4 regions of the Blastococcus sp. SYSU DS0669 genome follow, and region 2 is predicted to be linked to each of the others. Evidence: riboswitches for the same ligand, from Rfam matches in the RefSeq annotation. Region 2 holds a riboswitch; each other region holds the start of a gene.
The links. Region 2 has a riboswitch for cyclic di-AMP ahead of ACI792_RS19845 (hypothetical protein). Riboswitches for the same ligand answer to the same signal wherever they lie in the genome.

Region 1 (2,191 bases), on a different contig from region 2:
GATCAGTCCCATGACGTCCTCCTCCATCGGGTGGTGCGGGGATCGACGGCATGTACCCGCGCGCTGCGGGTTCCATGTGCCGGGCGCCCTACACTCCAGGGCACGACGGACGAGTCGGCCGGGCGGTCGCGTCGGCGGGGGAGACCCCGTCGCCGAGGAACGTCCGGGCTCCACAGGGCAGGGTGGTCGCTAACGGCGACCCGGGGTGACCCGCGGGACAGTGCCACAGAAAACAGACCGCCGGCGTTCGCGCCGGTAAGGGTGAAACGGTGGTGTAAGAGACCACCAGCACGCCGGGTGACCGGCGTGGCTCGGTAAACCCCACCCGGAGCTAGGTCAAGAAGGAACGGCGGTTCGCCGCCGTTCCGCGCAGGCGTTCGAGGGCGGCCCGCCCGAGCCTGCGGGTAGACCGCTGGAGCCTGCCGGCAACGGCAGGCCTAGATGGATGACCGCCCATCGGGAGGCCGCAAGGCACCCGTGGACAGAACCCGGCGTACAGGCCGACTCGTCCGTCCCCCGCCCGACGCCGGCCACCGGCCGGTGCGGTCGGGACGTCACCCGGACGGGTGAACGGAGGCGCTGCGCGCACGGTTGGTGACGCGCCGTGCGGCCGTGCGGAGAGTTCTCGAAAAGGACCGGTCCGGCCTGTGGCGAGCCGATCCTGATACCTACCGTTCCCTCCGTCCGCCGATCGGCGGGCCCGGATGGCCGCCCGCCGAACCTGCCCACGGCCACCCCGGAGTCATAGACGCACGGGCAGGCGCGGGGGACCCACCGTTCGTGGCCCCTCCGGGACCTCGGGGTGAAGCCGCGCCATGCGCGGCCGGGCAGCTCTCGCCCGAACCCGACAGCTAACCCCGCAGGCGGCGAGAGGCTCACCACTCCATGCCCAACAGCCATCGCACCGTGGGGCGGCACCGTCGTCCCTCCCGCAACCGCGCCATGACCACCGTGGCGTACCCGGCCGTCGTCCTCGCCGCGGCCTCGGCCCTCACCCTCGGGACCATGGGCTCCGCGGCCGCCCACCCCGGCGCGCACACGGTCAGCCCCGGCGACACCCTCAGCAAGCTCGCGGCCGAGCACGGCACCACCTGGCGCAGCATCTACGACGCCAACCGCGACACGATCGGCGGGAACCCCAACCTGCTCCGCGTCGGCCAGGTCCTCACCATCGGCGGCGGCGTCGCGCCGGCGGCGGCGCCTGCTGTCGCGACGGGGTCGTACACCGTGGTCGCCGGCGACACGCTCGGCAAGATCGCGGCCCGCCACGGCACCACGTGGCAGGACCTGCACGCCCTGAACCTCGGCGTCATCGGCCCCGACGCGAACGTGCTGCGGGTCGGTCAGGTCCTCGCCCTCAGCGGCGGGGGACTGGCTCCCGAGCGCGCCAGCCGGGACGAGCGGCCCGCCCCGGCTCCCGCACCGGCCCCGGCCCCGGCCCCCGTCCCGGCCCCGGCGGCGACCTCGGCGGCCTACGACCAGTGGGACGCGCACGTCCGCCCCGACGTCCAGGAGATCGCCGAGGTGCACGGCGTCGGGACGGTGCTCACCCGCCCCGGCCACAGCCCCACCGCGGGCCTCGCGGCCGACTTCATGGTCTACGCCGACTCGGCCAAGGGTGACGCCGTCGCCCAGTACGTGATCGACAACGCGGCCCGGCTCGGCGTGGAGTACGTGATCTGGGAGCAGCGGATCGCCGGTACGTGGACCGGCTGGGCCTGGCAGGGCATGGAGGACCGTGGCTCGCCCACGGCCAATCACATGGACCACCCGCACGTGGCCTTCCTGCCGTAACCACACACCGCACGACGACGAGCGCCCCCTGCCCGGATCCCCGGGTGGGGGGCGCTCGTCCGTCGAGGTGCTGTCGTACGCCGGTCAGCCCCGGCCGACCGGTCAGACGGCGACGGCGGTGACGAAGGTGCAGATGCCCTCGCCCGACTCCGCCCGCGGCCGCAGCCCGATCGCCCACAGCAGCGCGGTCTCGACCCGGTGCGCCACCTTCCGCAGGCCCACGTACCAGGTCGACCCCCCGCTGGTGACGGTGATGTCGCCGAACCCTGCCGTCCGGATGTGCTCGACGAGCATCCAGTCGGGGAGGATCGAGATGTGGCCGGGCTGGTAGTAGTGCCCCGGCCCGAAGATGAACGGCGCGCCGCGCAGGAACATCTTGAGCCGCGAGTGCGGGTGG
Region 2 (2,191 bases):
ACCGGCCGCGGGGATCCGCTCCGAGAGGGACAGCACGCAGGCACCCGGCCGGGATCCGCCGGGTCACCTGGGAGCCGCTGCGGGAGTGCTCAGTTGTAGTTGACGTGCACGTGGTCGAAGTGGTTCGCCGTGCCGCTGCCGCGGTCCTCCATGGCCTGCCAGGAGCCGCCCGGCGAGGAGAGCATCCGCTGCTCCCAGATGAGGTAGTCCACGCCGAGCTCGGCCCAGTGCGCGCGGTGGTACTCGACGATGGCGTCCCCGAGGGCGGCGTTCGACATCACCATGTAGTCCAGCGCCAGCCCCGAGGGGTGCCCGCCCGGGTCGGCGGCGCTGGGCCGGGTGCCGCCCAGGGTGATCCCCGCGGCGCCGGGCACGTTGCTGACCACGGCGTCGGCCGCGGCCTGGACCTGCGGGCGCACGCTGCCGGAGCTGTTGGTGATGCGGGCGACGGCGGAGGCCGCCACCGAGGCGGCGGCGGTGGCTGCCGCCCGCGCCTGCTGCGTCGGGCTGGCCGGGGCCGCCGGGGCGTGCTCGTGGGCCTGCTCGGCCGCCGCGGCCTCCGCCGCCGCGGCCTCCTCGGCCGCCTTCTTCTCGGCCTCGGCGCGGGCCACGGCCTCCGCCTCCGCCTTCTGCCGGTCCAGCTCCGCCTGGTCGGCGGCGGCCTGGGCCTGCTGCGCGGCGGCCTGGTCGGCCTCGCGCGTGCTGCGGCTGGCCGCCAGGTCCTCCAGCGCCTGGAGGTCCTCGGTGACGTCGACGGGGCCCGACTGCGCGGAGAGGCCCAGCTCCTGGGCGACGCTGACGGACTCGGAGGTGGTGGCCCCGGCCTGGACGGCGGGGTCGGTACCGACGAGGCCGTTGACCAGGACGGCGCCGGCGACCGCGACGGCGAGGTAGAGGGCCGGCCGGCGGACGGACGCCGGCGGGCGGTGGAGGGCGAGCCGGCCGCGTCGGCCGGTGGTGGTGCGGGGGTCCATGGTGTTCGGGTGCTCCGGGGTGTGGGGCGCGGTCGGCCGGTGACGGCGGACCGCGGAGGATGCGGACAGCGGGCCCGGGCGCGGGTCGCGGGGCCGGCACGCAGCGGCGGGGAGGCCGGTGCGGGTCGGCGGGCGACCGGCGGGGCGCCGGGCGGCGCGTGCGATCAGATCCGCGGACGGGCCCGGAGGCGGCGGTGCCGGCGGGCGCAGGGTCGTGCGGCGGTGCAGGGGCGCGCCATTCGGGGCGGCTCTCCGTTTCTTCCGTGGTGCCGCCTACCGGGTTAGCTGACGGATTCGGGCGCAGGAAGTCGCCCTACCCGCGCCGTCACGTGGCCGGCGCGCGATTCACCCCAGTGCTGCGGTGGGTCCCCGGCCCGTCCCGGAGGACGGCTCGGCGGCGCCCGGCGGACCTCCCCTGGCGGGGAGAGAACGACCGACCGGGGCGCAGCCACCGTAACCGTCGTTATGCAGTCGTGACAATCCGCAGGCGCCGATTTCCAGGACGTGACGTGTGTCGCGGTGGGCCGCCGGCCCGGTCGGTGGTGTAGCGCGGGCGCGCGTCAGCCGGCGTCCGCCCAGGACCGCACGACGGCGACGTCGAGCGGGAAGTCGACGGGAAAGGCGCCGAACAGCAGCCGCCCGGCGGTCGCCGCGGCGGCGCGGACCGCCTCGGCCACCTCGTCGGCCAGGTGCTCGGGCGTGTGCACCACCACCTCGTCGTGGAGGAAGAACACCAGGTGCGGCCGCGCGCCGACGGTGTCGCCGTCCCCGAGCCGCCACAGCCGGTTGCGGAGGTCGGCCAGCCAGCACAGCGCCCACTCCGCGCCCGTGCCCTGGACGACGAAGTTGCGGGTGAACCGGCCCCAGGCGCGGCGGGCCCGGTCCCCTTCCTCGTGCGGCCACGCCCCGGGCCGCGGCGACCCCCGGCCGAGCAGGGTGTGCACCACCTCGCCGCGCTCCCCGGCGCGGGCGGCGTCCTCCACCAGCCCGATGGCGCGGGGGTAGCGGCGCGCCAGCCGGGGCATCATGCGCCCGCTCTCACCCCGGGTGCCGCCGTACATCGCGCCGAGGATGCCGAGCTTGGCGTCGGCCCGGGTGGCCACGGTGCCCGCGGCGACCATCCCCGCGTAGAGGTCGGCGGCCCGCGCCGCCTCGGCCATGGCGCCGTCCCCGCTCATCCCCGCCAGCACCCGCGGCTCCAGCTGGGCGACGTCGGC
Region 3 (2,191 bases), on a different contig from region 2:
GCCGGCCTCCGGCTGGGCCTGCTCGATGACGCGGGACGACCGGTCGCGGGCATGGCGGCGGGCACGGTCCGCGACAGGGTCGGCCGACGGTTCCCCGCCCATCTCGACACGATGCTGAGCGAGGAGCGCGCCTCGCGGTGGGAGCACCAGCCCCGGCGACCACGACCGACGTACACCTTCGACCGTCGATGCCCCTGGGTGGACCCCGCCGACCGCGAGCGCGACCGCCCGGACGACCACCTCGTCCCCCGGCCCGGCGACTCCCCGGAGGAGCGCACCGCGGCCCGTCGGGCGGCCGCCGCCCGACGGCGGCAGGAGGAGCTCCGGCGGCGATTCGAGTCGGGAGCCTTCCGGCACCTCGACGACGGCTGGTCGTGCGCGTGCCCACCGGCATGCGACGAGCTCGACGACCGGAGCGGCCGGCCGGTGCACGTCGAGGACTGCCTGTGCGGCTGCGACGTCGGCTGAGGAATTGGCTACGAGGTCGGAGTGGACGAGCACGCAGAGTGCAGGAGCGCCGCCGTCCGGAGAAGTACAGGGCCGCACACGGTCGGTCACCCGGTGCCGAGGCGGCCCGTCCGGGGCCGACGGATCTCCCGTGGTCGGCTCGCGAGTCGCGGTCCGGAGCCCCCGCGCGGACTCCGCCCCGCGACCCCCACGGGTGGCGTGTCGGCCGCTTTGTGACCTTTCCGTGACCGACCTAGCGTCGTCGCCGGTCCGGCCGGGCTCCCCCGTCACCGCCCCCGGTGACACCCGGACGGACACCGCCGAACCGGGCGCCGGCGCACGCCGGAGCCCGGACCGGGGACCCACCGCAGTAGTGGGGTGAAGCGCCACCGGCCTGTCCGGGGCGCCGGGCGCGTTCCCCGCCCGAACCCGTCAGCTCACCCGGTAGGCGGTTGTCGGAGAACAGGAGAAACCGTCGTCCATGACGACCACTCGCACGACCACCACCCGTCGCTCGCTCCGCGGAGCGGCGCTCGCGCTCCTCACCGGTGCGGGGATCGCCCTCACCCCGTTCACCGCCACCGCCTCCACCGGTGACGGCGGCGGCGGCACCGGCACCGTCGTCACCACCACCGCCGTCGCCCCCAACCACGCCGCGCAGGTCGCCGTCGACACGGCACTGGCGCAGCAGGGGAAGCCCTACATCTGGGGCGGCACCGGCCCGGGGGGCTACGACTGCTCCGGTCTCACCTGGTCGGCCTACCAGGCGGCGGGCATCGAGATCCCGCGGACCTCCCGCGCCCAGTCGACCGCCGGCCACTACGTGGACCGGGCCTCCCTGCAGCCCGGCGACCTGGTCTTCTTCTACGACCCGGTCGGCCACGTCGGCATGTACATCGGCGACGGCCTGATGGTGCACTCCTCGACCTTCGGCAACCCGGTCGCGGTCGTGCCCGTCGACAGCATGTGGGGCTACAACACCGCGCGCCGCATCGTCTGAGCGCCTGCGACGGCGGGTCCCAGGTCGTCCGCGCACGACCGGGGGCCCGCCGCGCGGCTACACGTGGCGCAGGGTGGCGCGCTTGAGCCGGATGATCAGCCGCATCCCGCCGGACTCGGCCAGCTCCTGCTTCCGCGCGCGCAGCTGCTCACCGAGCTCCTCGAGGCGCTGCTCCCCCAGCGCGTGCGACTGGGGGAACATCCGCTCCTCCTCCTCCATCGTGTGGTGGCGCACCGTCTTCTCCAGCATGCGCACCTCGGTGGCGAACTCCGGGTCGGTGACGTCCATGCGCATGACGGTGGCGACCTGGTCGTCGATCTGCCGGTGCTCGGCGTGCGCGAGGGCCAGCAACGGGGAGACGTCGGGGACGGCGGGGTAGAAGAGCTCGTCCTCGATCTGGGCGTGGATCTCGATCTCGCGCAGGAACTCGTCCCGGAGCTCCTCCCGGCGGGCGGCCTGCCCCTCGGTCGTCTCCGCCAGCTCGCGCAGCAGCCCGCGCAGCACGTCGTGGTGCGCGATCAATACCTCGTCGGCCTTCACCGGGACGCCTCCTCCACCGTGGTCACGGCCGTCGGGGTGCGCCAGCGGGCCCGCCGCCGCACCTCCACCGCGCCGTCGCGGACGCGGGTGTCGTAGCAGGGCAGCGGCGCCGTGGACGGCCCCTGCGCCGGCTCCCCGGTGTCGAGGTCGAACCGCGACCCGTGCCACGGGCACACCAGCTCGTCCCGGTGCAGCCACCCCTCC
Region 4 (2,191 bases), on a different contig from region 2:
ACGGGACGGGGTTCGTCCGGTCGGCGTAGAGGCCGCCGCGGTGCACCTCGAAGTGCAGGTGCGGACCGGTGGACTGGCCGCGGTTGCCGACCTCGGCGATCTGCTGCCCGCCGCTGACGACCTGCCCCGGTGACACGAAGAACTGGTTCACGTGCCCGTAGACGGTGATGACCCCGTCGTGGTGCTGGATCGCGACGGCGAGCCCGAAGCCGCTGGCCGGCCCGGCCTGCAGCACCACGCCCGGCTCGGGCGTGTAGATCGGGGTGCCGATCGGCGCGGCGATGTCCACGCCGAGGTGCATCGTGCCCCAGCGCGCCCCGTAGCAGGAGGTGACCCGGCCCTGGGTGAGCGCGGCACCGCTACCACCCGGCGCGGCCGCCACCGTCATGACCGCGGCCTGCTCCGCCGCCTGCGCGGCGTCGTACGCGCGGGCGGCGTCCTCGGCGCCCCTGACCTCGAGCAGCCGGATCTCCGCGTCCCGCAGCTGCTGGTCCAGGCTGGCCTTCTCCGCGGTCAAGGCGTCGAACTCGGACTGCGCCGCGGCGAGCAGACGGTCGGCCTCCCCCTGGGCCTCCTGCGCCGTGCGGGCGGCGGCGTCGCGCTCGGCGACGGCGGCCTTGGCCTCCTGGTCGAGCCGTGCCTCGCGCGCCTCGGCGATCCGCAGCTCCTCCAGGACCCGGGCGCGGTCCTCGCCGAGCAGATCCAGCGTCGCGGCCTGCTGCAGCAGCTCACCCGGGCCCTCGGCGTGCAGGACCATCTCGAGCTCGGTGAACGCCTCGTCGCTGCCCATGTAGGCCTCCCGGCCCAGGGTGGCGACGTCGTCCTGGGTGCGGCCGACGGCCTCCCGGACGGCGGCGAGCTCGGCGGCGATCGCGTCGGCGTGCTGCCTGGCGCGGTCGAGCTCGGCCTGGGCGGTGAGCACGGCGCCGCTGGCCTCCTCGGCCTGCAGCGTCATCTGCTGCAGCCGCTCCTCGGCCTCGCGGACGCGCTGCTCGATCGTCGCGACCTCGGCGGCGACGCGGTCGTGCTCGCTCTGCGCTCCACTCGGGGCCGCCGACGAGGACTGCGTCCCGATCAGGGACAGGGCCAGCAGCGCGGTGAGGGCGATGGTCGCCCGGCCGGCGGCGCGGCGTGGTCGCCGCAGGCTGCGGCGCAGGTGGTGCATGGTCGCCAAGGCGACGGTCTCCGTTCCTCGGTCCGCCTACCAGGTCAGCTGACGGGTTCGGGCCGGAACGTGCCCTACCAGCCTGCCCGTGGAGGCGCAGGCGGGATTCACCCCAGAGAACATGGGTCCCCGGTCCCCGCGGCGGTCAGACCGCGGAGTTCGGCGGGGCCCGCCCGAGCCCCCGGGTTCGGGAGCGGGATCGGGTGGGCCGCGAGAGACGGTACAAGCTAAACCTGGATATGTCACAGGCGCATAACGAACCATCTCGGTCCGCCACTCGGGTCCCGAGTCGCGACGCGGGTGACGTACCGGCGTCTGGCAGGCTGCTAGAGCCGGGGCGGTAGCTCAGCCGGTCAGAGCATGGGACTCATAATCCCTGGGTCGTGGGTTCGAGCCCCACCCGCCCCACTCGGCGCCCTCTGGGCGAGGCCCGGACATGAGGAGTGTCACGTTCCCGGGTCGTGCGGTTCGGGGTCCGCCGTCCCGGGCTCGTCGCCGAGCAGTGCCGCGGCGCGCGGGTGCCACGCCGAGCCGCCGGCCGCGACGGCCCGGATGTGACCGGAGAGCTCGGCGGGATCGTCGTCCTTCAGCAGGTAGCCGGCTGCGCCGATCGCCCGGGCCTCGCGGACGCTGGCCGGGTCGAGGCCGCCGGTGAGGAAGACGATGCGGACCTCCGGGTGAGCGGTCCGCACACCACGGGCCGCCGTCAGGCCGTCCATCACGGGCATCTGCAGATCCAGGAGCAGGACGTCGGGGCGCAGCTGCCGCACGGCGTCGGCGACCTCCGTCCCGTCCGCGCACTGCCCGACCACGGCGATGCCGCCGGCCGCCTCGAGCAGCTCGGTGAGCGCTTCCCGCAGGAAGGGGTGGTCGTCCACGACCACCACCCGGATCTCGGACACCTCTCGTCCCGCCTTCCGTGCCCCCCGTGCGTCACGGAACGCGCGGACCGCGTGCGCGCCTTCCCGGCTGCCGTGCAGGGCCGTGCCGCGCCCGGTCGCCGTCACCGGCCTCCCTCCGCGCCCG

Region 1: another riboswitch for cyclic di-AMP. It lies ahead of ACI792_RS13630 (LysM peptidoglycan-binding domain-containing protein); the one in region 2 lies ahead of ACI792_RS19845 (hypothetical protein).
Region 3: another riboswitch for cyclic di-AMP. It lies ahead of ACI792_RS11705 (C40 family peptidase); the one in region 2 lies ahead of ACI792_RS19845 (hypothetical protein).
Region 4: another riboswitch for cyclic di-AMP. It lies ahead of ACI792_RS13450 (peptidoglycan DD-metalloendopeptidase family protein); the one in region 2 lies ahead of ACI792_RS19845 (hypothetical protein).

The regions. Positions count from the first base shown of each region.
Region 1 is NZ_JBJHAE010000012.1:111,071-113,261, forward strand. It holds RNA gene rnpB (RNase P RNA component class A) at 111-512, shown strand; cyclic di-AMP (ydaO/yuaA leader) riboswitch at 740-878, shown strand; gene ACI792_RS13630 (LysM peptidoglycan-binding domain-containing protein) at 943-1,794, shown strand; gene ACI792_RS13635 (class I SAM-dependent methyltransferase) at 1,897-2,191, opposite strand, start outside.
Region 2 is NZ_JBJHAE010000032.1:18,979-21,169, reverse strand. It holds gene ACI792_RS19845 (hypothetical protein) at 90-974, opposite strand; cyclic di-AMP (ydaO/yuaA leader) riboswitch at 1,245-1,371, opposite strand; gene ACI792_RS19840 (bifunctional 3'-5' exonuclease/DNA polymerase) at 1,535-2,191, opposite strand, start outside.
Region 3 is NZ_JBJHAE010000009.1:92,044-94,234, forward strand. It holds gene ACI792_RS11700 (helix-turn-helix domain-containing protein) at 1-468, shown strand, start outside; cyclic di-AMP (ydaO/yuaA leader) riboswitch at 756-913, shown strand; gene ACI792_RS11705 (C40 family peptidase) at 929-1,447, shown strand; gene ACI792_RS11710 (hemerythrin domain-containing protein) at 1,505-1,987, opposite strand; gene ACI792_RS11715 (Rieske 2Fe-2S domain-containing protein) at 1,984-2,191, opposite strand, start outside.
Region 4 is NZ_JBJHAE010000012.1:73,328-75,518, reverse strand. It holds gene ACI792_RS13450 (peptidoglycan DD-metalloendopeptidase family protein) at 1-1,165, opposite strand, end outside; cyclic di-AMP (ydaO/yuaA leader) riboswitch at 1,199-1,330, opposite strand; tRNA gene ACI792_RS13445 (tRNA-Ile) at 1,500-1,573, shown strand; gene ACI792_RS13440 (response regulator) at 1,612-2,067, opposite strand.